Regions from separate parts of the Mesorhizobium sp. M0136 genome, predicted to be linked through region 1. Evidence: predicted binding sites of a transcription regulator. Region 1 holds the regulator's gene; the other holds the start of a gene.
The links. The regulator PhoB, encoded in region 1, activates phosphate uptake and scavenging genes when phosphate is short. The targets are predictions, from matches to a motif close to TGTCATNNANCTGTCAT.
Positions count from the first base shown of each region.

Region 2: the regulator PhoB is predicted to act here: its motif matches at 7,521-7,537, upstream of ugpB (sn-glycerol-3-phosphate ABC transporter substrate-binding protein UgpB).

Region 1 is NZ_JAMYTP010000016.1:2,182-16,878, reverse strand. Features, by position in the region: gene NKJ35_RS19680 (ATP-binding cassette domain-containing protein) at 1-250, opposite strand, end outside; gene NKJ35_RS19675 (sugar ABC transporter permease) at 266-1,630, opposite strand; gene xylF (D-xylose ABC transporter substrate-binding protein) at 1,773-2,813, opposite strand; gene NKJ35_RS19665 (ROK family protein) at 3,098-4,342, shown strand; gene phoB (phosphate regulon transcriptional regulator PhoB) at 4,352-5,041, opposite strand; gene phoU (phosphate signaling complex protein PhoU) at 5,058-5,765, opposite strand; gene pstB (phosphate ABC transporter ATP-binding protein PstB) at 5,798-6,601, opposite strand; gene pstA (phosphate ABC transporter permease PstA) at 6,598-7,449, opposite strand; gene pstC (phosphate ABC transporter permease subunit PstC) at 7,453-8,442, opposite strand; gene pstS (phosphate ABC transporter substrate-binding protein PstS) at 8,502-9,563, opposite strand; gene NKJ35_RS19630 (hypothetical protein) at 10,217-10,570, shown strand; gene NKJ35_RS19625 (DUF2865 domain-containing protein) at 10,655-11,626, opposite strand; gene NKJ35_RS19620 (hypothetical protein) at 11,954-12,169, shown strand; gene tolA (cell envelope integrity protein TolA) at 12,204-12,608, opposite strand; gene NKJ35_RS19610 (glutathione S-transferase family protein) at 12,967-13,830, opposite strand; gene NKJ35_RS19605 (VOC family protein) at 13,858-14,439, opposite strand.
Region 2 is NZ_JAMYTP010000016.1:108,460-123,156, forward strand. Features, by position in the region: gene NKJ35_RS20190 (threonine/serine dehydratase) at 1-812, opposite strand, end outside; gene NKJ35_RS20195 (ArsR/SmtB family transcription factor) at 876-1,178, shown strand; gene lysA (diaminopimelate decarboxylase) at 1,189-2,457, opposite strand; gene NKJ35_RS20205 (hypothetical protein) at 2,475-2,681, opposite strand; gene argH (argininosuccinate lyase) at 2,753-4,153, opposite strand; gene tlpA (thiol:disulfide interchange protein TlpA) at 4,189-4,872, shown strand; gene NKJ35_RS20220 (bifunctional diguanylate cyclase/phosphodiesterase) at 4,875-7,307, opposite strand; gene ugpB (sn-glycerol-3-phosphate ABC transporter substrate-binding protein UgpB) at 7,600-8,910, shown strand; gene ugpA (sn-glycerol-3-phosphate ABC transporter permease UgpA) at 8,959-9,876, shown strand; gene ugpE (sn-glycerol-3-phosphate ABC transporter permease UgpE) at 9,885-10,733, shown strand; gene ugpC (sn-glycerol-3-phosphate ABC transporter ATP-binding protein UgpC) at 10,741-11,808, shown strand; gene NKJ35_RS20245 (ABC transporter ATP-binding protein) at 11,831-12,913, opposite strand; gene NKJ35_RS20250 (ABC transporter permease) at 12,910-14,493, opposite strand; gene NKJ35_RS20255 (iron ABC transporter substrate-binding protein) at 14,660-14,697, opposite strand, start outside.

The sequences.
Region 1 (14,697 bases):
CGTCGCGGGGGTTGGAGATCGAAGCCTCCTCGCCGTTGACAAAAATCTGGCCCGCATCGCGCTTATAGGCGCCGGACAGGATTTTTATCAACGTCGATTTGCCGGCACCGTTGTGGCCGAGCAAAGCCATCACCTCGCCCGGGAAAAGATCGACCGAAGCATCGTCGACGGCGCGAATGCCGCCGAAGGCGATCGAGATGTTGCGCATGTCGATCAGCGGCGTGCCCGTGGGAGCGGTCTTGTCGGCCATGATCGTTCCTCCTCCCTAAACGCGTTTGCGATAGACGGTATCGAGCCAGACCGCGAGCACCAGCACGGCGCCGACGACGATGCTCTGCAGCGGTGAATCGATGCCGAGCAGCACCATGCCGGATTGCAGCGACTGCATCAAAAGTGCGCCGAGCATGGCGCCGAGCACCGTGCCGGAGCCGCCTGCAAGTGACGTGCCGCCGATGACCGCGGCGGCGATGACCAGCAGTTCGTCTAGCGTGCCCAGCGCATTGGTCGACGAGTTCTGCCTGGCAGACGAGATCGCCGCGGCGATCGTTGCCAGTACGCCCATGATCATGAACACCTTCATGGTCACCCAACGCGTGTTGATACCGGCAAGGTTGGCGGCTTCCGGATTGCCGCCGATAGCGAAGACATAGCGGCCGAAACGGGTACGCTTGGTGATGAAGGTCATGATCAGCCCGACGGCCACAGCCATCAGCACGGGTATGGCGATGCCATGGGCGATGAACAGCCCGCCTTCGGGAACCGTTATATTGTTGGCCGCCGCGTATCTGTTCACGATGCCGACCGGCCAAGGATAGGAATTGGCGAGCCATATGGCGCCCATGATGACAGCGCAGGTGAGGACACCGAGGAACGTCTCGGCCCAGATCGGGCGCAACGGAAAGCGGAACCGCTTGCGCTGCACCCGTCCGTTGAGCAGCATGAACACAACCGCCAGGCACGCGATAATTCCGACGATCCAGCTCCATCGCGCGCCGATCGAACCCGCCGGCCCACCGCCCATCAGCTGGAAAGTGGCATCAAGCGGCGCAATCGTCTGACCGCTGGCGACCCACCATGCGGCACCCCGCCAGACCAGAAGGCCGCCCAGCGTCACGATGAAGGCCGGCACCTCGAGATAAGCGATGATGTATCCCTGGAACGCTCCGATCAGAAGGCCGAGCGCCAGGCCAATGGCCAGCGCCAGGATCCAGATCCAGGGGTTGCCGAGTTGCAGACCGATCATTCGCACCAGGAAATGCACCTGCGCAAAGCCCATGACCACGCCGACCAGGCCTTCGGCGGAACCGACCGACAGGTCGATATTGCGCATGACGATAACCAGCACCATTCCGGCGGCCATTATGGCCACGGCGGAAGTCTGCACCGAGAGGTTCCAGAGATTGCGTGGCGTCAGGAAGGTCCGGCTGTCGAAGTCGAACGGATTGACGCCGAGCCGTACGCTGGAAACGACATGCAGCCCGATCCAGATGACCAACAGCGCGCCGATCATGCCGAGCATACGGGTGTCGATCTCGGTTGCCTTGAGAAACCGGGCAACGATGCCGAGCTCGGATTCCCGCGCCCGGTCTGCCGTGCTGTCGACCGGCGTGTTGGAAGTCGTGTCGGTCATCATGTTTCTCCCGCCGGGTTGCCGTCTGCCGCGGATGCCGGAAGCAGCCTAGAAGTTATCCGCCGGAAGCGGAAAAACAATTCTTTTTGAAAAAACGCCGCGGCGAGCGGCCGCGGCGTTCGGACTTCTCGGAAACGTCGGCTCAGTTGCAGACCGCAACAGTGCCAGCCGCCACGCCGGCGCAGACCTCTTCTTTCTTGATCCAACCGGCGTCGATGACGACGTTGAGGTTATCCTTGGTGATGGCCACCGGAGTCAGGAACAGCGACTTGACCGTGTTGCCGCCGGGCGTGGTGAAATCCTTCACGCCGGCAATGTCGGTCATCTGCTTGCCGTCGGCAAGCTGCGAGGCGATCTCGGCGGCGTTCTTACCGAGCTCGCGCGCGTCCTTCCACACCGACACGGTCTGTGTGCCAAGCGCGATGCGGTTCAGTGCGGCGTGGTCGCCGTCCTGGCCCGAGACCGGAACCGATCCGGCCAGCCCTTGCGCCGTCAGCGCGGCGACGACGCCACCGGCGGTGCCGTCATTGGCCGCGACCACGGCATCGACCTTGTTGTCGTTGGCGGTCAGGAACTGTTCCATGTTCTTCTGAGCGTTGGCCGGCAGCCAGCCGTCCGTATAGGCCTCGCCGACATTCTTGATCTTGCCGCTGTCGATGGCCTCCTTCAGCACCTCCATCGAACCGGCAAACAGGAAATCGGCATTCGGATCGGAACCCGAACCCTTGATGAAGACGTAATTGCCTTCCGGCTTCACCTTGAAGACTTCGCGGGCCTGCATGCGGCCGACTTCCTTGTTGTCGAAGGTCAGATAGAACACGTCCTTGTTCTCGATCAGCCGGTCATAGCCGACGACCGGGATGCCTTCGTCCAGTGCCTTCTGCACGGCCGGCCCGATGGCCGAGGCATCCTGTGCGAGGATGATCAGCGCATTGGCACCCTGCGAGATCAGGCTCTCGACGTCGGTGAGCTGCTTGCCGGGGTTGGACTGTGCGTCGGCGGAAATATACTTGTCGCCGGCGGCCTCGATGGCCGCCTTCATTGCGGCCTCGTCGGTCTTCCAGCGCTCTTCCTGGAAGTTCGACCAGGAAACGCCGATGACCTTGTCTTTCGCCTGCGCCACCGACGCCAGCGCCAGCGTCATGGCGACACCCGCCAGAATGGCGGTCGTGAATTTCTTCATCATATCCTCCCTGCGCCGCGTACGGCGTGACCAATTGCTCAACGACCAGCTTGGAAGCTCTAATTTTTTCGAGCCTCGAAAAAATACTGGCCCGATCTCCGGCTGCTGTCAACATCGATTGTGATGGATTTTGATGACTCTGCGAGTTTTTTCGAGCGTCGGAATAAACGATGACAGCGCCACCAGCATCTGACACTATTTGCCGCATCTGACACTATTTGTCGGACATTACCGACGGCTTCCGGTTCATGAGCGGCCGCGGCAACCGGGAGGAAAGCAAAACGATGTCGGTCGGAATCCGCCATGACGATTTGCGCCGGCGCAACCGGGCGATGGTGATCTCGGCGGTGCGCCGGGCCGGCCAGCCATCGCGTACGGAGATAGCAGCCACCACCGGCCTCAGTCATTCAACCATATCGGCGATCTCCTCCGACCTGATACGGGAAGGCATCCTCGCCGAGAGCAAGGCAAGTGAGGCCGTTTCGTTGAAACGCGGTCGTCCGCAGGTCGGCCTCGCCCTCAACCCGGAAGCGGCGGCGGTGCTGACCGTGGTGTTGTCGCTGAATTTCCTGTCGGCCGCCATTATCGACTATGCGGGACAGGTGGTCGCCGAGGAACAGCGCCGGCTGGACACGCTGACCATGCCGCGCGACGAGCTGACCCGCGAATGCATGGCCATTGTCCGGCGCCGGCTTGAGGACCCAGACCTTGACGTCCGCAGTGTCGCCCGCATCGCCCTGGCGATTCAGGGCATTACCGACTCCCCTGCGCGCGCCATGCTGTGGTCGCCGATCACGCCGCAGACCGACATCGCCTTTGCCGACATGCTGGAGGACGAATTCGGCATCCCGGCCACGGTGGAGAACGACTGCAATATGATGGCGGTAGCTTTGCGCTGGCGCAATCCGGATCGCTATCACGACGACTTCATCGCCATCCTGCTTTCGCACGGCATCGGTATGGGGCTTGTGCTGAAGGGCGAACTGTTCACCGGGACGCATTCCTCGGGCGGCGAATTTGGCCACATGATCCATCGTCCGGGCGGCGCGCTCTGCCGCTGCGGGAGGCGCGGCTGCATCGAAGCCTATGCCGGCAACTATGCCATCTGGCGCAACGCCAGGCAGATGAGCGAAGACAGCGAACCTATCGCCGACGTCAGCGACGCCGACATGCGCGCTCTGGCGGCCCGGGCGCGCGAGAAGGATGGGCCGGAACGCGAGGCCTACCGCAAGGCCGGCGAAGCGCTGGGTTTCGGTCTCGGCTCGCTGTTCGCGCTGATCGATCCGGCACCGGTCGCGATGGTCGGCGCCAGTGCCGCTGCCTTCGATCTGATCGAACCGGCCTTGCGCAAGGCCATCGCCCAGACCGCCGGTGGCCAGCATTCGGGCTCGATCTCCTTCGACACCGAGCCAAACGAATTGCCGCTGATCCGCGAAGGCTGCGCGATGCGGGCGTTAAACTTCGTCGACCAGGAGATTTTCGCGCCGGGCGCGCAAATGAGGCCCGGCGTCAGAAAGAACGTCGCCTGACCAGGCGGGTCAATCTTCCCTGATCGCATAGCCGGCACCGCGGATGGTGCGGATGACATCCGGCATGCGGCCGTTATTGACGGCTTTGCGCAGCCGCCCGACATGCACGTCGACGGTGCGTTCGTCGATGTAGATCGTCTCGCCCCAGACATTATCGAGCAACTGGCTACGCGAGAAGACGCGGCCCGGATGCCGCATCATGAACTCGAGCAACCGGAATTCGGTCGGCCCGAGCCTGATTTCGCTCTTCTTGCGATAGACCCTGTGCGATTCGCGATCGAGCACGATGTCGCCGACCTTTAGCACGCTGGACAGCACTTCCGGCTTGGCGCGCCGCAGCAGCGCCTTGACCCTGGCCATGAATTCCGGCGTCGAAAACGGTTTGACCAGATAGTCGTCGGCGCCGGTCGAAAGACCGCGCACCCGGTCGCTCTCCTCGCCGCGCGCGGTCAGCATGATGATCGGCAGCCGCTCGGTTTCGGGGCGCACGCGCAACCGGCGGCAGAGCTCGATGCCGGAAACCGCCGGTATCATCCAGTCGAGCACCAGAAGGTCGGGCACATTCTCCTGCAAACGGATCTCGGCTTCGTCGCCGCGTGTCACCACCTCGACCTGGTAGCCTTCGGATTCGAGATTGTAGCGGAGCAGCACGCCCAACGGCTCCTCGTCCTCCACCACCATTATGCGTGGTGCGATCATCGGCTGGGCACCCCCATCATGTCACCGGCGCGGACATTGTCGTTTCGTCCTGCTTCGGACGGTTGACCGGCAATTGCTCGCCGGTCAGCACATAATACGCATTTTCGGCGATGTTGGTGACATGGTCGCCGATCCGCTCCAGATTCTTGGCGCAGAACAGCAGATGCGTGCAAGCGGTGATGTTGCGCGGATCTTCCATCATGTAGGTCAACAGCTCGCGGAACACCGACGTGTATTTGACGTCGATACGCTCGTCGGCGGCACGCAGCTTGGCCAACGCGGCCGCATCGCCTGCAGCATATTCCTCGATGACGCCCTGCACCTGGATGAGCACCAGCTGCGCCATCGCATCGATGGAATGCGAAAGGTCGCGCGGCGTGACGCTGAGGCCGACCGCGCTCACACGCTTGGCGATGTTCTTGGCAAGGTCGCCGATGCGTTCGAGGTCGCCGGCCATGCGGATCGCTCCGACGACATGGCGCAGATCGTGAGCCATTGGCTGGCGCTTGGCGATCAGGGTGATGGCGCGGTCGTCCAGTTCGCGTTGACGCGCGTCCATGATGGCGTCGTCGGAGACGACGCGTTGCGCCAGCACGTTGTCGGAATTCAACAGGGCCTTGGTCGCCCCGCCGACCATCGAACCGGCGAGGTCGGCCATGTCGCGGATCAGCTTGCTGATCTGCTCGAGATCCTCGTCGAAAGAAGCGACTGTGTGTTCGCCCATGGTCCTGTCCTCATATGCATGATCGGAACGGCTCAGCCGAAGCGGCCAGTGATGTAGTCCTGCGTGCGCTTCTCGCGGGGCGACGTGAAGATCTTCTCGGTCCGGTCGAACTCGACCAGTTCACCCAGATACATGAAGGCGGTCTGGCGCGACACGCGCGCTGCTTGCTGCATGTTGTGGGTGACGATGACGATCGTGTAGTCGGCTTGCAACTCGTCGATCAGTTCCTCGATCTTGGCCGTCGACAGCGGGTCGAGGGCCGAAGCCGGTTCGTCGAGCAGAATGACTTCCGGCTTCACTGCAACGGTGCGGGCAATGCAGAGCCGCTGCTGTTGGCCGCCGGACAGGCTCAAGCCGCTGGCGTTTAGCTTGTCCTTGACCTCGCTCCACAGCGCGGCCCGCTTCAACGCTTGCTCGACGCGGCCGTCCATCTCGGACTTGCCGAGATTCTCGTAGAGCCTGACGCCGAAGGCTATGTTCTCGTAGATCGACATCGGGAACGGCGTCGGCTTCTGGAACACCATGCCGATCTTTGTCCTGAGGAGGTTGAGATCCTGCGACCGGTCGAGAATGTTCTTGCCGTCAAGCAGCACCTGGCCCTCGGCGGTCTGTTTCGGGTAGAGCTCGTAGATGCGGTTGAAGACGCGCAGCAGCGTCGATTTCCCGCAACCCGAAGGGCCGATGAAGGCCGTGACGCTGCGCTCGGGCAGCGACAGGCTGATGTCCTTCAGCGCCTTGCTCTGGCCGTAGTAGAAGTTGAGGTTCTTGACCTCGATCTTCGTCTTCTCGGTGACCGTTTCGGTCATCGTCATGTCTGGGGACAACATCTGTGTCATCTGTCCTCTCTGCGTCCGGTAAGGCTGCGGGCGAGGATGCTCAAGCCCAGAACCGTCAGGGTGATTATGAGTGCGCCGGTCCACGCCAGTTGCTGCCATTCCTCGTAAGGGCTGAGAGCGAACTGGAAGATGGTCACCGGCAGGCTGGCCATCGGCGCGTTGATATTGCTGCTCCAGAACTGGTTGTTGAGCGCGGTGAAGAGCAGCGGCGCCGTCTCGCCGGAAATGCGTGCTATCGCCAGCAATATGCCGGTGACGATCCCGGACAATGCGGCGCGGTAGGCGACCGAACGGATCACCACCCAGCGTGGCGCGCCGATCGCGGCACCGGCTTCACGCAACGCGTTCGGCACCAGGTTGAGCATGTCTTCAGTGGTGCGCACGACCACCGGAATGACCAGGATGGCAAGCGCCACGGCGCCGGCAATGGCCGAGAAATGTCCCATTGGCCGCACCATCAATTCATAGACGAACAAGCCGATGATGATCGACGGCGCCGACAACAGGATGTCGTTGATGAAGCGGACGACGGTGGTGATGCGCGAAAAGCGTCCATACTCGGCCATGTAGGTTCCCGCCAGCACGCCGATCGGCGTGCCGACGACAATGGCGATGATCGTCATCAGCAGGCTGCCCGCGATGGCATTGAGCAGGCCGCCGGCTTCGCCCGGTGGTGGCGTCATCTCGGTGAAGACCGCGAACGAAAGCCCGGCTGTGCCCTTATAGATCAACGCACCGAGGATGAGCGCCAGCCAGGCAAGTCCGATGCCGGCGGCGACGACGCAAAGCGCCATCATCACCGAATTCCTGGCTTTGCGGCGGCTGTGGAGCGATGAGGATGTCGACATCGGTCAGGCTCCCGTACGGGCGTCGATCCGCATCAGCATATAGCGGGCGGCGGCAAGGATCAGGAAGGTGATGACGAACAGGATCAGGCCGAGCGCGACCAGCGAGGAGGTGTAGAGGTCGCCGTCGGCCTCGGTAAATTCATTGGCGATGGTCGCCGAGATCGTCGTGCCCGGTGCGAACAGGGAGGCACTGATGCGATGCGCGTTGCCGATGACGAAAGTCACCGCCATGGTTTCGCCGAGTGCCCGGCCGAGGCCAAGCATGACGCCGCCCATGATGCCGATGCGGGTATAGGGAATGACCACGCGCCGGGTCACTTCCCAGGTGGTGCAACCGATGCCGTAGGCCGATTCCTTCAGCACCGCCGGCACCGTATCGAAAACGTCCTTGGTGATCGAGGTGATGAAGGGCAACACCATGATGGCGAGGATCAGCGCCGAGGTCAGAAGGCCGATGCCGTAAGGAGGGCCGGCGAAAAGGCTGGATAGTCCCGGCACGCCGTGGAAGATGCTGATGATGAAGGGCTGTATCGTCGTCTGCAGGAACGGCGCGAACACGAACAGGCCCCAGATACCATAGATGATCGAGGGAATGCCGGCCAACAGCTCGACCGCTATGCCGATCGGGCGCCTGAGCGGGCGCGGGCAGAGCTCGGTGAGAAAGATTGCAATGCCGATGCCGATCGGAACCGCGATCAGGATGGCGATCGCCGCCGTTACCAGGGTGCCGTAGATCGGCGCCAGTGCGCCAAATTTTTCCGTGACCGGATTCCAGCTCTCAGTCGTCAGGAAAGAAAAACCGAAGGACGACAGCGCCTGCCATGAGCCGGCAAACAGCGAGATCGCGACACCGCCGAGGATGACCAGCACAAGGATTGCGGAAGCGCGGGTGAGTCCGCGAAATATGGCATCTGTGAGCGCGAAGCGCCGCACCGTAGCTTCCCTGGCCCGGGCTGCTGCAGATGATGGCATGGCATCGGAAGCGATGGTCATTGGGTCCTCGCAATTAAAGGCAACAGGGAGGGCGCCGTCGACGCCCTCCCTGGAGGAGATTACATAGCCGAGTAGAGCGGCTTGCCATCGTCGCCGACGACTTCCTTGGCCCACATGGCCTTGACGCTCTCAACCACCTTGTCGGGCATCGGAACGTAGTCCAGCTCGCCGGCCATCTCGTCGCCCTTGTCATACGCCCAGGCGAAGAATTTGAGCGCTTCGCCGGTGGTCGCGGCGTCGTCCGGCTTCTTATACAGGAGGATCCACGTCGCCGCCGTCATCGGCCAGGACTCGGCGCCCGGCTCATTGGCGAGGATCACCCCATAGCCCGGCTGCGAGCTCCAGTCGGCATTGGCCGCTGCCGCCGAGAACGCGGCTGCGGTGGGCTCGACCTTCTTGCCGTCCTTGTTGATCATGTCGGTGTGGGTGAGCTTGTTCTGCTTGGCATAGGCGTATTCGACATAACCGATCGCGCCGCCGGTCTGGGAGACGTTGTTGGCAACGCCCTCATTGCCCTTGGCGCCGATGCCGACCGGCCATTCCACGGCCTTGTCGACGCCGACCTTTTCTTTCCAGTCCGCGCTGACGTCGCCGAGGTAATAGGTGAAGTTGAACGTCGTGCCCGAACCATCGGAACGGTGAACGACCGCGATCGCCTGCGAAGGCAGCTTGACGTCGGGATTGAGCTTCTTGATCGCCTCGTCATCCCAGCTCGTGATCTTGCCGAGGAAGATGTCGGCCAGCGTCGGGCCGTCGAGAACCAACTCGCCCGGCTTGATGCCTTCGAGGTTGACGACCGGAACGATGCCGCCCATCACCATCGGGAACTGAGCCAGTCCGGACGCTTCAAGCTCGTCGCCCTTGAGCGGCGCATCCGAAGCGCCGAAGGTAACGGTCTTGGCTTTGATCTGCTTGATGCCGCCGCCGGAACCGATCGACTGGTAGTTGAGGCCAACGCCGGTGTCTTTCTTGTAGGTGTCGGCCCACTTCGCATAGATCGGGTAGGGGAAGGTGGCGCCGGCGCCGGAGATGTCCGCGGCGAGCGCGGCGGACAGGGTGAGGGTGGTCGTCGCCGCAGCCATTGCAATCGCAACGGCCGCCGAGCGGATGAAATGTCTCATGTGGCCTGCTCCTGTTCGGAATATGGTCTCTCGGCGCCATTCCTCCGGCGCCCGCTGAGGCCAATAGCCCCCGATTATTACAGTCGCATGACAGTTTCATGTCGCTCCGGTAACGTCGTCCAGCCGGGTTAAGAAGGAGCGGCCGCGGGCTTTGTCGGCATGGGCGGCGGTTTGCCGCTGGAATCAGCAGCTTGCGTGATTTCCGGCCGGCATCGTCTGCTCGGCGATCGCAGCCACCGGCTTTAAAAGAAAAAAGCCGGACGGGAGCGCGTTGCATGCAGCCAGAACGTGTCATGGCCGCGCCATCGCCGAAACAGGTCCGTTGGGGTAAATCTGACCCTGTTTCTTGCCGGCGGTCGCTGCTCCCGCCCGTAACTGGAGGAGCGGAACTTCGAACATCCCATTGTCGCCACTGAGCGCGGCTTTGGTATGGTGCGATCGCACCATGGCCTTACGCTGGAAGCGTTGACGAATCGCAAGTTTCTAACTCGCGCTGGACCCCCATTCGCGCCCGACTCGGCGTTCGATCTTCGAGCAAGGCCTTCGACGGGAAGCGCGACGACTTCTACTTCACGGTATCTACTCCCTTCGCCCTATTCCGCCGGTTGTCGGTTAGGCCGAAGCGGCGTTATAAGCTTGCAGGGGTATTGCTGATGTCTCGACGGATTCTGCCTGTCTTCCTGTGCCTGGCGCTGCCTCTGGGAAGCGGTTGCGCGCGCAGCTATGACGGCACCGTGATCATTCCCAAGCCGCTCGATGTTCGCCGGTTCTGGGATCGGCCTTCGCCGCAGGCGCAAGCCGAACAGTCGCAACTGGAGACCGACGTCTTTCCAGTGGCGCCGCAAACGACGAAAAGGCCGGCGATGCGCAGGAATGCAGCTTCCGTTGCAGCGCCACGGAGGAGGGCCACCAACAACCCACCCGTGCTGTCGCCGGAGCCGACGAAGGCGCTAACTTGCAGGAACGTCAGCGAGCCCGGCAAACGGGCCCGCATGGTCTGCGAATAACCAGCCGACGTCGGTCGACGGCCCTACGCCTCGAAGCGGCTATCCGGTCAAAAGTTCGCCGTCTCGGAACATCGCCCGCCTGGGTCAGTTCGCCGGGAAAAAGGCCGGCCCGACCACTCTCACCGGCCGTGCGCCGATCGCCCTTTCGATCGACTGATGCTGGGCAGCGCCTTGCACCTCGGCAACCGGCGTTTTTGCCTCTGCAGGAACGGCACCGGCGGTTTCGATCCCGGATTCAGGAATTTCCGCGACGATGCCAAAATCCGGCTTTGCCGTCGGCAAGGGAATGATGGCGTTGGTCATGTTGGCCGGTGTCACGGTTCGTGCCCTGAGTTCGGCGACGCGCCGATAATAGCGCTTGACGTCGCAGGCCTTGAAGTTCGCGTCGTCGCGGTACCGGAACGCGGCAGGTAGCTCCACATAGGGTTTTCCTGACTGGAGCGCGACCATCTCTTCAGTCTCGCGAGTGGCGTCGCTCAGCGTGTAGAGGTCGACGCCGGCATCGTCGCAGATATAGCGGCACTGATCGACCGTTTCCTTCAGATCGTCGCTCTTGGCGAACTGCGATTTTGGCGCGGGGAAGAAATATCCGTCCGACAAGCGAACGCAAAACAGCATCCGATTGCCGCCCATTGTTGCGCCTGCGAACTGGGGTTTGGCTGCTGTGCGCTGCTGCGCCGGCTGTTTCTTGGCAGCGGGGGCGGCGCAGCCCAGCGCGACAAACCTGGCCTTCAATCCGGACGTGTCCCTGCCCGAATTCGACAGTCTGGCGATCTGGCGTTGCACCTCCGCCTTGCTGGCGACCAGGTCGGCGCAGGGGTTGAAGAAGAAGCCGGCCGTTTTCGCCGTGCATCGGCGTTGTCTCTCCAGCTTTTGAAGCGCGCCGAGTTGCCGGCGCAGTCGGGCAAGCTCGGGGCTGGTCCCGCCGCTGCGCCCCGCCGAAAGAAATTGGCTCCTGATAGCACCGCAGCTATCCGCGTAGGAGAAGGATGTGCCGAGCGCAATGGCTATTGCCGACACCAGCATCAGAATCGTGAAGAGCCAGAAGCGTGTCATTGGAACGACCATTGTCCTTGTTGCACCGAGAACAGGATTTCTTTGTCGACTATGGATAAGTTCTGGCTAAATCAGTTTTATCTAATTGAAGTAGACCACTCCACCATCGAAGACTTAAGTTCTAGTGTAGTACATCCGCTCGCGTGAATTCAATATTACATTTTTATTTCAAGATTGAGACGAACCGGCAGCAACGACGCCCGCCACGGCGAAATTTTGAAGCGCGCGGCTGGTTCCGCACCGCGATCAATCCGGCGTTACCGGCCGCCCGTTGCTGAAACCTTAGCCCCAGGTTCGGCGTTGAGCGTCCAACGGAGGAGACCGCAAATGTCGATCCACTTCACTGTCGCGGGGCTGACCAGGAATCTGTTCCATTCACTTGGGTTGGACCATGAACGCGTACCAAGGCCACTCGACCACGAGCAGAGGCTTTTGCTGGAGTGCTATCTCGCCGGCCAGATTCCGGAATCGGCCTGGAGCGACTATGTCTTCGAGATGCCGGAACTGGCGCGACATGTCGAGGCCAGACGAAGCCGCCACTAGATCCCGAAAAGTGGAATCCGGTTTTTGGAAAAGATCAAGGCGAAGCCTTCACTCGCGGTGCAGCCTGTTCTTGTTTGGGCGAGTTGAATTGCAGAGTGAACACCTTGCCCGGGATGCCTTGAGCCAGCGCCGGTGAAAAGCTCAACGGCAGGCAATGGTCCACGGCCGCGACCGCCGCGTCGACAAAAGCTTGGCGCGCCTTCTCCTCGCCGGCGACGCGGATGGCGGTCGGCTTGGGCCGGCCGATCAGCGTGCCATCGCGCCTGAAGCTGAAGCTCAGGGTGACGGTGGAATTCCCGGCATTCGCCGGAGGGGTCCAGCACGCCTGGATGGCAGCCCCGACCTCGGGCATGGTGTTGAGCGTCGCTGCATTCGATTGACCGGTTGCGCCCACCAGCATGGCGCCTGCGATCACGATCATTCCAGCAATGCTTTTCATGGCAGGGCCTCTGTCCTTGAACCGCCCTCGAGGACGGGACGAACTTCGATGGTAGGGCCGACAGCGGCGATGACAAGATGGCGGCGACGCGTTTCATCAGCCATGCAGGCGTCGTGAAACGCCGTCTGGCGCAACTTCGGCAGGGGCTGAAATAAGCAAAAGGCCGGCGCGCAGCCGACCTTTGCTTCCCTTCCGCGCCAGTACATCCGTGGTCGCGGGCTGGAGGTGGATTCAGTAGAAAGGGTTTAGGTTAATGAAACCTTAAGCTCCCCACATCGTGCAAACAGGGGAGATTAAAAAATCCCCAGTTCATTACCGGCTCCTGCAGACGTGCGGACGACCGCTATTGGCATGTGCCTCAGGCGTTGGCCTGCGACCTCACATAGGCGATATAGCCGCGCACGTCGCCGGCCGGCTCGGCATAGGCCTTGCCGAGCTTCTTCTCGATCGCCGCTATATAGTCTTTTGCCCATTGGGGCAACGCGTAGTCGATGACGGCGAGGAACTCGAGCGTCGCCGCCAGACGGATGTCGGCGATCGACGGGTCCTTGCCGCCGATGAACGGCTTGCCGTTCCTGAAGAAGGAGTGAAACACCTCCAGCGGCTCGGCTATCGCTTCTATAGCGGCCTTCTGGGCTTCCGACTTCTTGTCGGGATGAGCGTCGCTGTGGCCGACCTCGCCGGCATATTGCGGGAAATTCAGTGCAGGATAGGTGGCGCGCGCCACATAGGGGTAGAGCGTGCCGATCAGGTAGAACATGGCACTGTCGATCATTGCCCGCTTGGCCGGTGCCCTGGGATATAGTTTCTCCAGGCCGTGCTTGTTGGCGAGGTACTGCATAATGGCGCAGCTTTCCCACAAGACACCTCTCGGCAGGCCCTTGTCCTCGATCATCGGCGTCAAATGGGCCGGGTTTCGCGCCATGTATTCGGGCGAGCGCGTGAGGCCCCAAACGTCGGTTTCGGAATGGTCGAGCCCGGCGGCGCGTGCAAACACCCGAACGCTCATATTGTTGACGCTGGGCTTCAGCATGCTGAGCGTGAGCGCCGGCTTTTTCGCCGGTTTCGCCTTGGTCTTCGCGGTCTTTTTGGTGGAGACTTTCGTCGCCGGCTTTGCCACTTTCGCCGCTGACTTGGCGGCGGCTTTGGCCGCCGGCTTCGCTCCTGGCCTGGCTGCCTTGGCCGCGGGCTTCTTTGCACTCATGGTTGCTGTCTTCGCCATTATATCCTCCCTTTGTTCGGCGTGCCGTCAGTACGGATTTTTCGGTGCGCGATCCTCCGACAAGGTCGTGCGCGAACGCTCGACAAGCGCCTGGATCGCATCGGCAAGGTGCACCTCGGCGATGTTGTAGTCGCCACGCGCGACACGCAGCTTGTGCGCCTCCATCAGCACGTCGGCATGGCTGAAGCCGGCCGGCGGCTCGAAGCGGTAGGAGGCGAGTTCGATCAGCAGGCCGAGCGGATCCTCGAAATAGATCGAGTCCATGAAGCCGCGATCCTTGACGCCGCTGTGCTTGATGCCGCGCTCGTCGAGCCGGGCGATCGCCTGCAGAAAGGTGACGCGCGACACCGCAAACGCGATGTGATGGACGCAGCCCGTATCGGTCGGCGTGCGCCGCTTGACCGGCGTCCGGCTCTCGTCGGTGAAGACCGTGATCAGCCGGCCGTCGCCCGGATCGAAATAGAGATGGCTTTCGCTGGCCTTGTCGAGGTTGGGCTGTTCGAAGATGAAAGGCATGCCAAGCACGCCCTCCCAGAAATCGATGGAGGTCTGACGCCCGGCGCCGACCAGCGTGATGTGATGAACGCCTTGTGACTGCAGCTTCTGCATCTGACTCCTCCCGGCCACGCCGTCTTGCAGCCGAACGGAAGTTCGGATGCCCAGTCGCGCTTGGATCAGCGCCCGGCATGTGATCGCGCCCGGCCTCGCTCGCCTTCGCTCCGCATTCCGCATCCTGCAGGAGTGCGGCCGGAGCTTTGATGAACGGATGCTAGTTCAATCCGAGGCGTTGCGCCAGAAGCGCTGAGTTTCAAGAACTCCACGCAGGCGCCAAGAGCGCGGACGCCTTCGCCGGAGCTCGCCGAAACG
Region 2 (14,697 bases), 110 kb from region 1:
ACGCGGTCCCACAGCGCCGCCTGGGCGGCGACAATGTCGTCGTCGCCGACCAGGATCGAGCGCTCGACGAATGCCTCGGCGATAGGAAACATCATTTCGCCGACACGCTTTGGCGCGAGCGAATCGGCGGCGACGCCCTCAGCCGGCGCGTCGACGGGTCGGCCCGCCGCGAACGCGCGATGAAGCGTCGGCGCACCCTCCGGCTCGACCGCGATGATCCTGATGCGGCCGGAAAACCAGGCGGCGATGCCGCCGATCAGGCCGCCGCCGCCGACAGCGACCAGCAGGGTGTCGAGCTCCGGCAGGTCGGCCTCGATTTCGAGGCCGAGCGTGCCCTGCCCGACCAGCGTCTCCTCCTGGTTGAAGGCGTGGATCTGCAGGGCGCCGGATTTTTCGGCGAAGCTCTCGCTGGCGGCCAGCGCCTCGGCATAACGGGCGCCGCCGACGATCAGCTCGGCGCCGTAGCCGCGGATGCGGTCCAGCTTGGCCTGCGGGCTCACTTCGGGAACAAAGATGGTCGCCTTGTGGCCGAGTCGCATGGCGGCATAGGCGACGGCGGCGCCGTGATTGCCGCCCGATGCGGCGACGACGCCGGCCGCAGGAACCGGCCGTTCGAGGTGATTGGTGAACGCACCACGCGCCTTGAACGAGCCGGAATGCTGCAAGCACTCAAGCTTCAGGTCGACCGGCAGAGGCGGACGGCCGAAATCGGCCATGTCGACGCGCAGCACCGGCGTGTGGCGCACGAAGGGCCGGATGCGTGGTTCCATCGCCGCAATGCGCTCGCGTGTGATCGTGTGGCCGTGCAGCATGCATTCACTCCCAGGGCTGACATTCAGAGTTGACATTACTTAGTAACTTGGCAAAGTAGCTAAATGCAAGAGGTCGATGTCTTCAAAGCGATTGCCAACGAGCGCAGGCTGCAGATCCTCGATTGGCTCAAGGACCCGCGCGCGCATTTTCCGCCGCAGGCGGACGGCGATCTGGTCGACGACGGAGTCTGCGCGCTGCTGATCGCGGAAAAGCTGGGGATCACCCAGGCGACGCTCAGCGAACATATGCGTGTGCTCACCCAGGCAGGGCTTTTGCGCAGCAAGCGCATCAAGCAGTGGACATTCTATCGCCGGAACGAGAACAGGATCGCCGAAGCCAGGGCGCTCATTCAGCACCGCCTGTAGCTGCAGAGTTCTACTCCAACCAGTCCGGCACCGAATCCAGTCCGATCAGCTCGTCATAGGTCTGGCGCGGGCGCACAACGTGGAAGCGGTCGCCGTCGACCAGCACTTCCGGTACCAGCAGCCTGGTATTGTAGGTGCCGGCCTGGACGGCGCCATAGGCGCCGGCGGTGGCGACAGCGATCAGGTCGCCGGATTTCAGCCGGGGCAGGTCACGGTCGAGCCCGAGATAGTCGCCGGTCTCGCAAACCGGGCCGACGACATCGACCTTCATGCGCGGTGCTGCGGCCGGCTGCTGCGCCACCGGCTTGATGTCGTGGAAAGCGTCGTAAAGCGTCGGCCGGATCAGGTCGTTCATCGCGGCGTCGACGACGAGGAAGTTCTTGGCGTCGCCCTCCTTCACGAAGATCACCGCCGAGACCAGGATGCCGGCATTGCCGACGATCAGCCGGCCTGGCTCGAACATCACTTTCAGCCCGAGCTCGGCGACATGCTTTCTGACGATCCGGGCATAGGCATCGGGCAAAGGCGGCGGGTTGTTGTCGACGCGGTAGGGAATGCCAAGGCCGCCGCCGACATCGATGTGCTCGATGGCATGACCGTCGGAGCGCAGGGCGCCGACCAGCTCCACCAGCAGCGCAAAGGCCTCGTCGAAGGGCTGCAATTCGGTGATCTGGCTGCCGATATGGGTGTCTATGCCGGTGACCTTGATGCCCGGCAGCTCAGCCGCGCGGGCATAAACCTTTCGTGCCTGCTGCCAGGGAATGCCGAACTTGTTCTCGGCCTTCCCAGTCGAAATTTTGTTGTGCGTCCTGGCGTCGACATCCGGATTGATGCGCAGCGAGATCGGCGCGATCTTGCCCAGCGCGGTCGCGCGGGCCGACAGCAGCTCCAGCTCCGGTTCGGATTCGACGTTGAAACAGAGAATGCCGGCCGAGAGCGCAAAATCCATTTCGCGCCCGGTCTTGCCGACGCCCGAAAACAGGATCTTGCTTGCCGGAATGCCGGCCGCCAAAGCGCGGCGCAATTCGCCCTCCGAGACCACGTCGGCGCCGGCGCCGAGTCTTGCCAACACCTTCAGCACGGCCTGGTTCGAATTCGCCTTCATGGCATAGCAGACGAGGGCGTCGAGCCCGGCAAAGGCCTCTGTGAAGACGCGAAAATGCCTGGTCAGCGTCGCCGTCGAATAACAATAGAACGGCGTGCCGACGCTGGCGGCGATGTCTGATATCGCCACGTCCTCTGCATGCAGCGCGCCGTCGCGGTAGTCGAAATGGTTCACGAGATTGGTCCGAAAAATCAGAGCAGCGGGTCGAGGATGAATTTCTTGTCCTCAACAGGTTTTTCCGGTTCCGGCGGCAAAGGTTGCTTGGCCTTCTCGGCGTCCTTGCGGGCCTGCACGGCTGCTGCGTAGGGCGTATCGAGCGCAGCCTTCCTGCCGCAGGCCGCAACGGTGGCCATTGCTGCCAACAGCGTCAGCGTCACCAAAATCCTGCTTCCGGTCATCGTGCCATCCGTCCGAAACTGTTGCCCGCAGCCGCTTCTAGCCGAGTTTTGCGGCCATTGCACCCCACGTCTTAGGCCTTGGCGAGCCGCTTTTTCCAGTAGCGGATCTGCTTGCGCACCTCGGACGGCGCGGTGCCGCCGAAGCTCGTGCGGCTCTTTACAGAATTCTGCACGGCAAGGACCGAAAACACGTCGGCGCTGATACCGGGGTGAATGGACTGCAGATCCTCCAGCGAAAGCCTGTCGAGCCCGATCTTCCTGTCGTCGGCCAGCGCCACCGCCCGGCCAGTGATATGGTGCGCCTCGCGGAACGGCAGGCCGAGCGTGCGCACCAGCCAGTCGGCGAGGTCGGTCGCAGTCGAATAGCCGGCGCCGGCCGCCTTTTTCATCGCCGCGGTGTTCACTGTCATGTCGCGCACCATGCCGGTCATTGCCGCCAGCATCAGGTCGAGCGTCTCGGCCGCGTCGAAGACGGATTCCTTGTCTTCCTGCATGTCCTTGCCATAGGTCAGCGGCATGCCCTTCATTACTGTCAGTAAGCCGACGAGGTGCCCGGTGACGCGGCCGGTCTTGCCGCGCACCAGTTCGGCAGCGTCGGGATTCTTCTTCTGCGGCATGATCGACGAACCCGTCGAGAAACTATCCGACAGCCTGACGAAGCCGAATTGCGGCGTCGACCAGATGATGATCTCTTCAGCCAGTCGCGACAGATGCGTCGCGCAGATCGCTGCTACGCCCAGGAACTCGAGCGCGAAATCGCGATCCGAAACGCTGTCGAGGGAATTGCGCATCGGCTCGCGGAAGCCAAGCGCCTTCGCTGTCTCGTGCCTGTCAATCGGAAAGCTGGTGCCGGCAAGGGCGGCAGCGCCGAGCGGGCTTTCATCCATACGCTCAATCGCATCGCGGACGCGAGACAGGTCGCGCGCAAACATCTCGACATAGGCCATGCAGTGATGGCCGAAGGTCACCGGCTGCGCCGCCTGCATGTGGGTGAAGCCCGGCATCACCGTTGCCGCATGCTCCTCGGCGCGATCTAGGAACGCCGTGATCAGCCCCTTCAGCGCCTCGGCGACGCGAAAGCACTCGTCCTTGACCCACAGCCTGAGGTCGACCGCCACCTGGTCATTGCGCGAGCGGGCGGTATGCAGGCGGCCAGCTGCGGGCCCGATCAAATCGGCCAGACGGGCCTCGATATTCATGTGGATGTCTTCCAGCCTGGTGGAGAACTCGAATGTGCCGGCCTCGATCTCTGCCAGGATCGTGTTCAGCCCGTGAGTGATTTTTTCTTGATCGGCCGCCGAAATAATGCCCGTTTGCGCCAGCATCTGGCAATGGGCGATCGAGCCGCGAATATCCTGCGCATAGAGTTTGCGGTCGAACGAGATCGACGCGTTGATCGCTTCCATGATTGCGGCCGGACCCGAGGCAAAACGTCCGCCCCACATCTGGTTGCTGGCCTTCTTGTCGTTCATCGCTATAACCCGTGCTCCGGAGCAGTTTTTAAAAAATGGCAGACGGCAATAGATTCTTCCCGGCTTTGCGTCTCATCCTCGCCGCTTTGGTTGCGGGCGTGCTGGCCGGCGCGGTCGCGGTATATGTCAGGGAAAGCAGTTCTGGCAACAAGGCGCCCGCGCAAGTGGCCGCCGGCGGCGGCAAGGACGACGCCGCCTGCGTCGCCAAGACCGACCGTGCCAAGAAGATCGCCGCCGCTGCTACCGGCCAGGTTGCCGCGCTTTTGCCGGCGGATCCGCCGCAATCGCTGAAAAGCCTTGCCTTCAACGGCCCCGACGGCAAGCCGACGACGATCGCCGATCATGCCGGCAAGACGGTGCTGCTCAATCTGTGGGCGACATGGTGTGCACCTTGCCGCGCCGAAATGCCGGCGCTCGATGCGCTGCAGAAGGAGATGGGCAGCGATGCGTTTCAGGTTGTTGCCGTCAACGTCGATGCCGGCGACGATGCCAAACCGAAGAAATTCCTGGAGGACACCGGCGTCAAGTCGCTCGGCTACTATCGCGATGCTACGATGGCGCTGTTCAACGACGTCAAGATGCGCGGCCTGGCGCTAGGTCTGCCCGTCACCATGCTGATCGATGGGCAAGGCTGCCTCATCGCCCATATGAACGGCCCGGCCGAATGGTCGGGGCCGGATGCCAAGCGTCTGGTCGAGGCGGCGCTTCAGCCGGGATAGGCTCAGACCGTGCGCAGGCGCGGCTTGAGCACGGCAATGCTTGCGCCGCGTCGGCTGGCTGTGCGGATTGCCGGAGCAGCCACGCCCGTCAGTTCGCCGAACGTCTCGATCGGAGCCGGTTTGCCGAGGTAATAGCCTTGCCCGATCTCGCAAGCCTCGGCGTCCAGGAACTGCAATTCACCGGGCGTCTCGATGCCTTCCGCAAGGACCGGTAGGCCGAGACCGCGTCCAAGCCCCAGCACGGCGCGGACGATCGCCGCGAACTGGGCGTTCTTGTCGACCGATTTGATGAACGACCCGTCGATCTTGATCTTGTCGAAGGGAAAGGCGCTAAGGTTGGACAGCGAAGAGTAGCCGGTGCCAAAATCGTCCATCGCTACATGCACGCCAAGCGCCTTGACCTGCCTCAAGGCTGCCAGCGCGCGGGGCATATCCTTCACCAGGGCTGTTTCGGTGATCTCCAGTTCCAGCCTGCCGGGTGCCAGGCCGGACCTCGCCAGTGCGTCATGCACCTTGCGGCTGAAGTTCGGATTGTGAAGCTGCACGGCGGAGACGTTGACTGCGACCATCAGCGGATTTGTCCAGCGAGCAGCATCGTTACAAGCCGTCGTCAGCACCCAGTCGCCGATCTGGGCGATCGCGCCACTGTCCTCGGCCACGGGGATGAAAACAGCCGGAGAAATGTCCCCCCGCTCAGGGTGCTGCCACCGGACCAGGGCTTCGAAGCCGATCATCCTGCCGCCGCGGATTTCCTTCTGAGGCTGGTAGACGAGGTGGAACTCCTTGCGGGCGATGGCCTGGCGCAATTCATGCTCCATCACGCGCTTGTCGCGGGCCGCGGTGCCCATGGCTATCTCGAAAAACCGGTAACTGTCCCTGCCTTCGGTTTTGGCGCGATGGAGTGCCGTGTCGGCATGGCTGATCAGGCCGGCCTGGTCTTCGGCATCCAGCGGAAAGAAGGCGATGCCGATGCTGGCCGAGACGAGGCCGGAGCCGACCGAAACCCTGTTTTCCTCGCGGATCGCCGCCAACAAGTCCTCGGCTATCCGGCCTGCGGCCAGGGGGTCGGGGAGGTTCGGAGCTATGATGGCAAATTCGTCACCGCCGAGACGCGCGAGCATCTGTCCGTTGCGCGGGATGCCGGAGATGCAGTGCGCGAGCTTCTGCAGCATCGCGTCACCGGCGCTGTGGCCGTAGAGGTCGTTGACTTGCTTGAACCGGTCGAGGTCAAGCAGCAGGAGCGCCAGATATCCATCCTTGCCGCCACGATCCATCGAGGCGACTTCTGCTTCCAGCCGGGAAGAAAAGCTCCGCCGATTGGCAAGCCCGGTAAGCGGATCGAAATGCGCGAGGCGGAGGATCTCTTCTTCTGCTTTCTTGCGCTCACGGATGTCGCGAACGGCAAGCACCGTATGAGGCCTGCCGCAGTAGGTGATCTTCCTGGCGATCAGCTCGACAGGAATTCTCGCGCCGTCGCTGCCCCTTAATGTCGCTTCCTGCGCCTGTTCGCCGAAGCCGGACATAGCGGCTGCGCTCTGTCCGTCGAAAAGCTCGCCGAGTTGCATCGTATTCAGGGTGGCTGTCGCTGTTCCGGTCAGCTTCGCCATACTGTCATTGGCGCTGACGATGCGGGTGCCATCGCAAACGATCAGACCTTCCACCGCCGCATTGGCGAGATCGTGCATGCGATCGGCCTCGAGCTTCTGGCGGCGAAAACGCAGATCGATCCACAGCGCGGCACCTGACAGCACAAGGATTACAAGGCTGGCGACCGCTGCGGCAAAGGCCTGGGAAATGGGCTCGATGGAATGTTCGGATATTTCAATCGAGGAATCCGGAATGATCGACACCGCGGCCATCGCGATGAAATGCAAGCTGCAAATGGCCAGCGTCAAAAGCGCGGCGCCGCCGAGAGTCGAGAGCGCTGACGGGCGGCGCAAGACGACCAGGAGCGCCAGTGCCGCAAGGGTCACGCCGGCCAGAAGCGATATCGCGACAAGGAGCAGGTTCCATACGACCCGGCCTTCGACCTCGAAAGCCGCCATGCCGATGTAGTGCATCGTCGCGATGGCGCCGCCGAGAATGGCGCCACCGACGAGGAAATGGTCGATGCCGCGCCGCAAGGTGGCGACCCACATCCCAAGCGCGGTCAGGATGACGGCGGCGGCAAGCGAAAAGGCGGATAATCCCGGATTGTATGCGTTCGGTATTCCCGGCGTAAACGCGGTCATGGCGATGAAATGCGTCGCCCATATGCCGAACCCGGTCGAGGCCGCGGCGATCATCAGCCAGACAAGCCGGTTTCGCTCGGTCGATCGGCCGACATGCTTAAGGAGATTAACCGCAGAGAAACAAGAAATTCCACAGACGAGTGCGGCGAGCGCAACCAGTCTCAGGTCGTGCTGATTTACGATACAATTATAGACCGTCAGCATCCTGGTTCACTCGGTCAAAACTAACAGGGAGGTGTGACGGATTAGCTCTTGGAGATTTTAACGAATAGTTAACCCGTAGGCCATGAGGCGGGTCTTTTCGGGGGAAAACCGATGCCGCTGCGCCGAAAAAGGCGGTGATGTCGTTTCTGACGCCCGGTTTCGGTAGCGAGTGCACTTTAGGAAGGAATGGAGTTCATTGATCGGCAACAAAACCGTTGTCCGATTGTCATCAGCGCCACATATTGGCTTTGCGGAGGTGCCCCTTTCGCCAATGACAAACGGGAGATGAAACATGAAGTTCTTCGGCTTTGCGGCCGGTATCGCCGCCACCGTGACCCTGCTTTCCACCACCTCCGCCTTCGCCGTCACGCAGATCAGCTGGTGGCACGCCATGACCGGCGCCAACGCCGAGGTCGTCGCCAAGATCTCCAAGGATTTCAACGCCAGCCAGAGCGAATATGAGCTCGTTCCGGTGTTCAAGGGCACCTATCCGGAGACGCTGAATGCCGGCATCGCTGCCTTTCGTGCCGGGCAAGCGCCCGATATCCTCCAGGTGTTCGACGTCGGCACCGGCGTGATGATGGCGGCCGAGGGTGCGATAAAGCCGGTGGCCGATGTGATGACCGGCGCCGGGATGACTTTCGACAAGAGCCAGTATCTGCCCGGCATCGTCGGCTATTATTCCAAGCCGGACGGCACCATGCTGTCCTTCCCCTACAACTCCTCCTCGCCGATCCTCTACTACAACAAGGACATCTTCCAGAAGGCAGGCCTCGACGTGAACAATCCGCCCAAGACCTGGAACGAGGTTTGGGAAGCCGCCAAGAAGATCAAAACGAGCGGCGCCGCTTCTTGCGGCTATACCTCGACCTGGCTGACCTGGATCCATCTGGAGAATTTCGCGGCGTGGAATGACCTGCCTTGGGCCACCCAGCAGAATGGCCTGGCCGGCGGCGACGTCGAACTCAAGATCAATGCGCCGATTTTCGTCAACCACTTCCAGGCGCTCGCCGACCTGGCCAAGGACGGCACGTTCAAATATGGCGGACGCACCTCCGAAGCCAAGCAGATATTCCTCGCCGGCGAATGCGGCATCTTCACCGAATCGTCGGGCGGCCTCGGCGATATCGTCAAGTCCGGCATGAACTATGGCATCGGCCAGCTTCCCTACGACAGTGACGCCAAGGGTGCCCCGCAGAACACGACGCCGGGCGGTGCCAGCCTATGGGTGTTCGGCAACAAGTCGGACGAGGAATACAAGGGCGTTGCCGCCTTCTTTGCCTATCTGTCCAAGACCGATGTACAGGAATACCTGCACCAGAAGTCGGGATACCTGCCTGTGACGCTCGCCGCGTACGAGGCGACCAAGAAATCAGGCTTCTATGACAAGAACCCCGGCCGCGAGACACCCATCCTGCAGATGATCGGCAAGTCGCCGACCGACAATTCGAAGGGCGTGCGTCTGCCCAATCTGCCGCAGGTGCGTGATATCCAGAACGAGGAGCTGGAGAAGATGCTGGCCGGCCAGCAAACCGCCCAGCAGGCGCTCGACAATGCGGTCGCGCGCGGCAACGCCGCGATCAAGGAAGCCCTGGACAACTAACGAGATCGTCTCGGTCAGTCGGTTGGAATATCGCCCACGCGAGCGCGCATGGGCGATGCCTGGATAGCGAGGGAAATCAGCCTGTCTCCACGCGTCGTCTTTCCCAACAAGATCCTGCCCTACCTGCTGGTGGCGCCACAGCTCGCCATAACCCTGGTTTTCTTCTACTGGCCGGCTGGTCAGGCGCTTTACCAGTCGATGCTCAGGCAAGACCCGTTCGGACTGAAGAGCAGGTTCGTCTGGTTTGCCAATTTCCGGAAGGTGCTGGCCGATCCGGCCTACCTCAACTCGATCAAGGTCACGGTGGTGTTCTCGCTTGCGACCGCGATCGTTGCCATGGTTGTGGCCCTGCTGCTCGCGGTCATGGCCGAGAAGGCCGTGCGCGGCAAAGGCCTCTACCGCACACTGTTGATATGGCCTTATGCCGTGGCGCCGGCGATCGCCGGCATACTGTGGCTGTTTCTGTTCAACCCTTCGATAGGCTCGTTGGCCTATTTGCTGAGAAGCCTCGGCATCGCATGGGACCCACTGCTCAACGGCACCCACGCCATGATCCTGCTGGTGTCGGCGGCTGCCTGGAAGCAGATCAGCTACAATTTCCTGTTCTTCGTCGCCGGCCTGCAGGCGGTGCCGAAAACGCTGATCGAAGCGGCGGCCATGGACGGCGCCGGCGAAACCAAGCGCTTCTGGACCATCGTCTTCCCGCTGCTTGCGCCGACAACGTTTTTCCTGCTGGTCGTCAACACCGTCTATGCCCTGTTCGACACGTTCGGCATCGTTCATGCCGTCACCGGCGGCGGGCCGGGCAAGACGACCGAGACGCTGGTCTACAAGGTCTACAATGACGGCTTCGTCAATCTGATCCTGGGCGACTCGGCGGCGCAGTCGGTCATCCTGATGGCCATCGTCATCGCGCTCACAGCGATCCAGTTCCGCTATGTGGAACGCAAAGTCCACTACGGCTGAGGGCAGCGATGATCGGCCAGTCCCCGCTCCGCACCTTCATCGCCCATGCCGTGCTCATCCTCGGCATATTGATCGTGGCTTTTCCGATCTACTACACCTTCGTGGCCTCGACGCACACGCTGCAAACGATCCTTAGGCCGCCGCTGCCGCTCTTGCCGGGCAGCCAGCTATGGAACAACTACAGCGAGGCGCTGTTCGGCGGCATCGGCCGTATCGGCGGGGTCAGCGTCGGCAGGCTGCTCCTCAACACCACGATCATGGCGCTCGGCGTTGCGGTCGGAAAGATCTTCATCTCGATCCTGTCGGCCTACGCGATCGTGTTCTTTCGCTTTCCGCTGCGCATGACCTTCTTCTGGCTGATCTTCATCACCTTGATGCTTCCAGTCGAGGTGCGCATCCTGCCGACCTACAAGGTGATGGTCGATCTCGGCATGATCGATACCTATGCCGGCCTGATCGTCCCGCTGATCGCCTCAGCCACTGCAACGCTGCTGTTTCGCCAGTTCTTCATGACCATACCGGGCGAATTGGTCGAGGCGGCGCGTGTCGACGGTGCCGGGCCATGGCGCTTCTTCTTTGATATCCTCCTGCCGCTGTCGCGGACAAACATCGCCGCGCTGTTCGTGATCCTCTTCATCTATGGCTGGACGCAGTATCTTTGGCCGCTGCTCGTCACCAACAGCAACGACATGAACACCATCGTCATCGCGCTGAGAAAGATGGTTTCCTTCGCCGATGCCGACACCCAATGGCACCTCGTGATGGTCACGGCAATGCTGGCCATCGTGCCGCCGATTCTCGTCGTGGTGATGATGCAACGCTGGTTCGTGCGTGGCCTGGTCGAATCCGAAAAGTGAGACTCTGATGGCGACCGTCGATCTGAAGGACGTGAAGAAGGTCTATCCCAGCGGCGTCGAAGCCGTGAAGGGCGTCTCAATCGCCATTCCTGACAAGGAGCTTTGCGTGCTGGTCGGCCCGTCAGGTTGCGGCAAGTCCACGCTGCTGAGGATGATCGCCGGGTTGGAGACCATTTCGGCCGGTACAGTCGCCATCGACGGCAAGGTGGTCAACGCCATCGGCCCGACCGAGCGCGACATCGCCATGGTGTTCCAGAATTACGCGCTCTACCCACATATGAAGGTCTATGACAACATGGCCTATGGCCTGCGCAACCGCGGCACGCCGAAGGACGAGATCGACAGCAGGGTACGCTCGACGGCCAAGGTGCTGGAGCTTTCGGCGCTGCTCGACCGGCGCCCGCGCGAGCTTTCAGGCGGTCAGCGCCAGCGCGTCGCCATGGGTCGCGCCATCGTGCGCAACCCGAAGGTCTTCCTGTTCGACGAACCACTGTCCAACCTCGATGCGAAATTGCGCGGGCAGATGCGCATCGAGATCAAGAATCTGCAGCGCTCGCTTGGCGTCACCTCGGTTTATGTCACGCACGACCAGCTTGAGGCGATGACGCTGGCCGACATCCTCGTCGTCATGAACGCCGGACTGGTCGAGCAGACCGGCGCTCCGCTTGATGTGTACGAGAAACCGGCTTCGACCTTCGTCGCTTCGTTCATAGGCGCACCGCCGATGAATCTGCTGGCGCTCACAGGGGCCTCCCCAAGCTCGGTATTGGCCGACGGTACGGTGATTGGCTTGGCGCCTCGACAGGGCAAGGTGGTGACACTAGGCTTTCGTCCAGAGGACGCCGATATCACCTTCGCGGCAGAGGCGCCGGCCGGCGCGCTCGCGCTGCCGGCGACAGTGGAAGCGGTCGAACCGGTCGGTGCCGAAAGCTTCCTCCATTGCGTGGCAGCCGGCAGCCGTATCGTGGTGCGCGTCTCAGGCCGCGCCAGCGCCAAGCCAGGCGACCGATTGCGCGTCGTGGCCAGGTCCGAAAAGCTGCATTGGTTCGATCAAGCGGGCAAACGGGTCGATTGAAATCGGCCTTGCGCAAAACCGTTCAGGCAAACACATGCGCCTTGCCCGACACGGTCAGCCGCACGATCTCGCCGACCGCCGGCGCGTCCATGCCCGGCTTGCGCAGGATCAATGGCGTGTTGCCGATGGCGGCCGCGTCGGGCGGATCGGGACTGTTCAAGAGACGCACGGCGATGGTGCAAATCGAGCCGGCGAATTCGGATTCCGTGACCTCCCCGAACAGCATGTCCGGCGTGCCCGACATGCCTTCACGCGAGGTTCGTTTCAGCAGCACCTGCTCGGGCCGCAGCATGATGCGGGCGATGTCGCGCCGCTCGGTGCTGTCGACGGCGATCCGGCCGAGCGGCGAGGTAGCGAAGCCATCGGCGATCCTGGCCGGCAAGACGATGGCGTCGCCGAGGAACTCGGCAATCATCCTGTCCTTCGGCCTGAAATAGAGCTCGCGCGGCGTGCCGATCTGCGAGAATTTGCCGTCGCGCATCACTGCGACCTGGCTGGCGAATGACAGCGCCTCGGCCTGATCATGGGTGACCAGGATGGTGGTGATGCCGGCGGTTTCAAGGAGCTCGGCCACGGCCTTGCGCATCGAGGCGCGCAGGCCGGTGTCGAGCGCCGAGAACGGCTCGTCGAGCAGCATCAGCCGCGGCTTCATGGCCATGGCGCGGGCGAGCGCGACGCGCTGCTGCTGGCCGCCGGAGAGTTCGTGCGGACGGCGCTTCAGGATACCTTTGTCCAGCCCGACGACATAGGCGAGCTCGGCGATGCGCTCGCCCCGCTTTTCCTCGTGACGCCCCATGCCGAAGCCGATATTGGCGGCGATGCTCAGATGCGGGAACAGAGCGCCGTCCTGCGCCACCAGCCCGATGCCGCGGCGATGCGCCGGCACGGCCGTGTCGCCATTGGCCAACACCTCGCCATCGAGCACGATGCGGCCCTGGTCCGGCGCCTCGAAGCCGGCGATCAGCCGCAGCAAGGTGGTCTTGCCGCAACCGGACGGCCCGACGATTGCCGTACGGCTGCCGCTGGCCACGCTGAGGTCGACGCCGGCAAGTGCTGCGACGGGCCCGTAGTGCTTGTGGATGCCGCTCAGCTCGAGAAAGCTCATCGCCCGGCCATCCGCTTCGACTGGACGTAGAGCAGCCAGGTCAAAGGCAGCGACATCGCCACCATGATCAGGGCATAAGGCGCTGCCGACGCATAGTCGATCTCGCCGCTATAGGACCAAAACGCCATGGCCAGAGTGCGGGTACCGTTGGGCGCCAGCATCTGGGTTGCGGTCAATTCGTTCATGATGCCCAGCGCGACCAACGCCATGCCGGCTGCGGCGCCCGGCGCCGACAGGCGGATGGTCGTCGACCACAGCGCCTTGAGCGGCGACCGGCCGAGGCTGGAGGCGGCGCGTTCGAGCTCGACCGGCGCCTGTGCGATCGACGCCCTGAGGCTAATCAGGGCGCGCGGCAGGAACATCAGCGCATAGGCGACCAGGATGGTGAACAGGGTCTGGTAGAGCGGCATGGCGATACGCACGGCGATGGTGACCAGCGCCAGGGCGATGACAACGCCGGGCAACGCGCCGACGATGTAGTTGCAGGCCTCCAGGACGCGTTGCAGCCGCCCCGGCGCGCGGATCGAGATCCACGCCATCGGCATTGCCGCGACGGTGGCGAGCAGCGCCCCGGCAATTGCCAGGAACAGCGTCTGGCCAAGCGCCAGGCCGATCTCGTCGAGCCGCCAGACATCGGCGCCGCCGGCCATGAGCCAGCGGGCGATGGTGACGAACGGCACGCCGAGCGCCAGCAGCGTGGTAATGGCAGGCAGCAGCAGGCAAGGAATGGTGGCGCGCCCAAGGCTCGTGCGCTGCTGCTGGCGCGCAGCACCCGAACCGACGCGGGCATAGCGCTCCTCGCCGCGCACCAGCACCTCCAGACCGAGCAGCACAAGGCAGCAGGTCACCAGCACGCCGGCCAGCATGTTGGCGGCGGGACCGTTGAAGGTCGACTGAAACTGGTCGACGATCGCGGTGGTGAAGGTGTCGAAGCGGATGAAAACGTAAAGGCCGTATTCGGCCAGGAGGTGCAGGCCGACCAGCAGCGAGCCGCCGCAAATGGCGAGTCGGAGCTGCGGCAGCACGACACGCCGAAACACGCGCCATGGGCCAAGCCCGAGGGCCGCTGCTGCATCTTCGAGAGCGGGATCGAGCCGGCGCAAAGCTGCCGCTATCGGCAGATAGAGGAACGGGAAATAAGCGATGACGGATACAAGCACGCCGGCCCACAGGCCGTGCAGTCTGGGCGCCATGGTGATCCAGGCGTAACTGTGGACGAAGGCGGGAATGGCGAGCGGCGCCACCGACAACCAGGCCCAAAGGCGGGCCCCCGGCAGATCGCTGCGCTCGGTGAGCCAGGCCAGCGCCACCGACAGCACGATCGAGATCGGCACGGTCAGCACCACCAGCAGACTGGTGTTGACCAGAAGTTCGCCGACGCGCGGCCTGAACACCAGCGCCTCCACGGTTTCCCACCCAGTCTGCACCGCCACCCAGGCGATGAAGGCAAGTGGCAGCAGCGCGAAAAGCGAGACAAAGACGGCAGCCAGCGCAATCCATGAGACCGACCAACGACGTGCCCGCACGGCCGTGGTATCGGCTGGCAAGCCTGAAGGTGCGAGATCGATCGCCGACTGCATCAGATCAGACGTTGTGCCGTTTCCGCCCGAAGGCGGAAACAATCGTCGGCGAATGCGGCGAGCAGCTTGTGGTCATGGACAAATGCCATCTTGAAAACAGAGCGCTCCCGCGGAAAGCGAATTCCCACCGGAGCGCAGTCGGTTGCCCTTTTAGGACGAACGCCGGCTAAAGCAAGCCGGCCGCCGTCATCAGGTCGGTCACCT